2 regions of the Photobacterium sp. WH77 genome follow, and region 1 is predicted to be linked to the other one. Evidence: riboswitches for the same ligand, from Rfam matches in the RefSeq annotation. Region 1 holds a riboswitch; the other holds the start of a gene.
What was found. A riboswitch is a leader RNA that binds a small molecule or an ion and turns the genes downstream of it on or off. The one in region 1 is predicted to bind thiamine pyrophosphate.
Positions count from the first base shown of each region.

Region 2: it holds a riboswitch for thiamine pyrophosphate, as region 1 does, so the genes downstream of both, thiC (phosphomethylpyrimidine synthase ThiC) here and thiB (thiamine ABC transporter substrate binding subunit) in region 1, are expected to answer to the same signal.

Region 1 covers NZ_JAKLTE010000001.1:47,373-49,561, reverse strand. The annotation lists gene L6J37_RS00235 (DUF547 domain-containing protein) at 45-824, shown strand; TPP riboswitch at 914-1,016, shown strand; gene thiB (thiamine ABC transporter substrate binding subunit) at 1,133-2,119, shown strand; gene thiP (thiamine/thiamine pyrophosphate ABC transporter permease ThiP) at 2,147-2,189, shown strand, end outside.
Region 2 covers NZ_JAKLTE010000016.1:99,370-101,558, reverse strand. The annotation lists gene crcB (fluoride efflux transporter CrcB) at 1-5, opposite strand, end outside; gene L6J37_RS15770 (universal stress protein) at 149-577, shown strand; TPP riboswitch at 638-735, shown strand; gene thiC (phosphomethylpyrimidine synthase ThiC) at 861-2,189, shown strand, end outside.

The DNA.
Region 1 (2,189 bases):
AATCTTTTTACAGAGGTGTTCACATGTATCCGCTACGCCAAACCCTGACCGTCTTGCTCCTGATGACATTGCTCAGCCTGTCTTCAGCGGCACTGGCCGCCCCCAAAGCCGATCTCTGGCCTTTGTGGCAAGCCAGCAACCCCAGCAATACCGCAAAAATTGACCACACTCTCTGGCAGGGCCTGCTCAACGACTATCTGCTGGTCGCCCCCAAACAGACCCGCTTTCGTTATGCCGCTGTCAGCCAGCAGGATAAAGCGGCTCTGGCACGCTATCTGAGTGAACTCACCGCGCTGGATCCGCGCCGCTACAACCGCAATGAACAATTTGCCTACTGGGTAAATTTGTATAACGCTCTGACCGTCAGAGTGATTCTGGACAACTATCCGGTCAGCTCGATCACCAAACTCGGCGGCATATTCAACTTCGGCCCCTGGGATGAAAAACTGATCACTATCCGCGGACAAAAACTGTCGCTCAATGATATTGAACACAGGATCCTGCGCCCTATCTGGCAGGACGAGCGTATTCACTATGTGGTGAACTGTGCCAGCTTGGGCTGCCCGGATCTGCTCCCTGAGGTCATGCAGGCCGATAAGCTGAACGAGCAGCTGGATGAAGCTGCCAAGCGCTTTATCAACAGCGAAAAAGGGGTTGATGTGCGCGGCCAGAGTGTCCGTCTGTCGTCAATTTATGACTGGTATCAGAGTGATTTCGGTACTCTGGCTGAACTGCAAAAGCATCTGAACACTTACCTCAACCGGCCGGTGACGCTGGTATCGCCCAGTTACGATTACGACTGGCGGCTCAATGAGATCAAATAGCCTCGCCTGACAATTTAACTTGCAGCTCAGGAATCACAGCCAGCCGCAATTGTGGCTGGCAACCTGTGTCGGCCGCGTTTACAATGAGAGCCGTTCTCATGGGGAGCCTTAGGGCTGAGATCGTACAGCGTACGGGACCCATTGAACCTGAACCAGATCATGCTGGCGGAGGAATTGAGAAAAACTGAGAGACAAGAAAGCACACCTTTATCCCCGGTTCGTGCCTTTCCGGAAACCTTCCCTCTCACTCAACCCCGCGCCTTGAAGAAATCGGAATTCCCTGTCTTACAGGAACTCAGGAGCGCTTTGTGAAACACCTACTGTTAACCTTACCCCTGCTGGCTGCCGCCACGTCTGCCGCCGCCGCTCAACCGACCTTGACGGTTTACACCTACAGCTCTTTTACCGCGGATTGGGGACCGGGTCCGGCCATCGAAACCGCGTTTGAGAAAGAGTGCGGCTGCGATCTGCAGTTTGTCGCCCTGGACGATGGTGTATCCATCCTCAACCGTGTCCGTCTGGAAGGCAAAAGCAGCAAAGCCGACCTGCTGTTAGGGCTGGATAACAACCTGATGACGGAAGCCAAAAAAACCGGGCTGCTGACCACTCACCAGGTGGATACCGCGGCGGTCACTATTCCGGGCGGCTGGCAAGATGACACCTTTGTCCCTTTCGATTACGGTTACTTCGCTTTCATTTATGACAGCAAGAAACTGAATAACCCGCCAGACAGCCTGAAAGCGCTGGTTGAGCGCGACGATCTGACGATGATTTACCAGGATCCCCGCACCTCAACGCCGGGACAGGGTCTGATGCTGTGGGTGAAATCTGTCTATGGTGACCAAGCCGCCACTGCCTGGCAGCAACTGGCGAAAAAAACCGTGACTGTGACCAAAGGCTGGTCAGAGGCTTACAGCATGTTCCTCAACGGCGAAGCCGATCTGGTGCTCTCTTACACCACATCACCGGCCTACCACCTGATTGCCGAACAAGAAGACAAGTACAAAGCCGCCAACTTCAGCGAAGGCCACTATATGCAGGTGGAAGTTGCCGCTAAGCTCAAAAACAGCCGCAACAGTGAGCTGGCCGAGCAGTTTCTTAACTTCATCCTGACGCCGGGCTTCCAGTCACACATTCCAACGGGCAACTGGATGTATCCGGTCACCGGCCAGGAGCTGCCTGAAGGGTTCAGCAGCCTGACCTTGCCTGCCAAGTCGTTGGAATTTTCCGCCGATGAAGTTGCGAAAGAGCGTAAAAGCTGGATTCGCGAGTGGCAGACGGCCCTGACCCAGTAATGCAACTGTAGTGCAATAGGACAGCTCTTGTTACTCTCCCGTTCCAGCCTGCCCGGCCTGTTAAGCGCCG
Region 2 (2,189 bases), on a different contig from region 1:
TTCATAGAAAGCCCTGATGGTGACAAAGTTATTACATGCTATTGTGAAAAAGGCATGAGTAAATCCTGCTGCCACAGAGTGACTTGCTTTTTCACGTGAAGGTTTACATTGTGCACTAATCCTAGCAGGAGTAGAGGTGATTATGGGTATGTACCATACCATTTTACTGGCAATCAACCCTGATGATTTGAATGTAAAACAGTTGGTTGCAAAAGCAGGCGTGATTGCAGAGCAAAACAATGCGGATCTGCATCTGGCATATGTAGAACCTGGTGTAGGGAATGTCAGCTTTCTGGATATCGATTTACAACTCGACGAGGCGCATAACGAGCAGGAGTTGAAAAGAATGGCTCAGTTGTCCGCTCTGGCAAAACACTCACCGCATCCGATTGCGGCTATCCATCTGGCCGATGGTGATGTTGCCAAACATCTGATTGCGCTGGGGAAGACGATCAAAGTCGATTTAGTGATCACGGGTAACTACAAACCCGGAATACATTGGCTGGGTGATTTACGTTATGAACTGGCGCAACACCTGAAGTGTGATGTGCTGATCTGCCAGCAGAAAACGCTGTAGTGATGTGGGGATGAAAAAGACGACTTGCTGAGAGGGTGATGCTTCCTTATACTCTTTGACTGAAACTTGTCGGAGTGCCAACTGGCTGAGACCGCATTGCGGGATCCGTTGAACCTGATCAGATTAGTATCTGCGAAGGGAACAAGAGTAAATCATCTGCCTAGCTGTACCATATTTGTACTGCTGCTGTATCAGACGATGCGACACGCCCTACATGTGTCCGCCTCTTGTTTACGCGCCCATCCGTCAAGCAACTTCCCTAACTTTGAAAAAGGAAATTGCTATGTCGAGTCGCAAACAAGCGAGACTGGAAGCGAAACAATTCATTGATTCACTCACCACCCAAGCCTACCCTAATTCACGGAAAGTCTATGTCACCGGCAGCCGGGATGATATCCGTGTTGGTATGCGTGAAATCGCTCAGGCCGATTCCCTGGTCGGTGGCGATAAGAACAACCCTATCTTTGAGCCTAATGAACCGATTCGAGTTTATGACACTTCAGGCTTTTATACCGATCCTGACCAATCTATTGATATCTATAACGGGTTGCCAAAACTGCGTGAAAGCTGGATCGAGGAGCGCGGCGATACCGAACTGCTTGATGAACTGAGCTCTGCCTATACCAAAGAGCGTCTGGCCGACGATACACTTGAAGATCTACGTTTTGCTCACCGAGCCCGTGTACGCCGTGCTCAAGCTGGCCAGTGTGTGACTCAGATGCACTATGCCCGGCAGGGCATTATCACCCCGGAAATGGAATATATCGCGATCCGGGAAAACATGGGCCGCGCTCAATACCGTGATGAGGTGCTAAACCAGCAGCACCCGGGACACAGCTTCGGTGCCAATCTGCCCAAAGACATCACAGCCGAGTTTGTGCGCAGGGAAGTGGCTGAAGGCCGCGCGATTATTCCGTCGAACATCAACCACCCGGAATCCGAGCCGATGATCATTGGCCGCAACTTCCTGGTGAAAGTGAATGCCAATATTGGTAACTCGGCCGTGAGCTCTTCAATTGAAGAAGAAGTGGAAAAACTGGTGTGGTCGACCCGCTGGGGCGGCGATACCGTGATGGATTTGTCGACGGGCCGAAATATTCATGAAACCCGCGAATGGATCATCCGCAACAGCCCGGTGCCCATCGGGACTGTCCCTATGTATCAGGCGCTGGAGAAGGTGAACGGTGTTGCCGAGAACCTGACCTGGGAAGTCTTCCGCGACACCTTGCTGGAGCAAGCCGAGCAGGGCGTCGACTATTTTACCATCCACGCCGGTGTGCTGCTGCGCTTTGTCCCTATGACCGCCAAGCGGGTAACCGGGATTGTTTCCCGCGGTGGTTCTATCATGGCGAAATGGTGCCTGGCGCACCACAAAGAAAGCTTTCTCTATGAGCATTTCCGCGAGATTTGCGAGATCTGTGCCCAATACGATATTTCCCTGTCGCTGGGTGACGGGTTGCGTCCCGGCTCGGTCGCTGATGCCAATGATGAAGCCCAGTTCAGTGAGCTGCGGACTTTAGGTGAACTGACCAAGGTAGCCTGGGAGTACGATGTCCAGGTGATGATTGAAGGCCCGGGACATGTCCCGATGCACCTGATCAAAGAGAACATG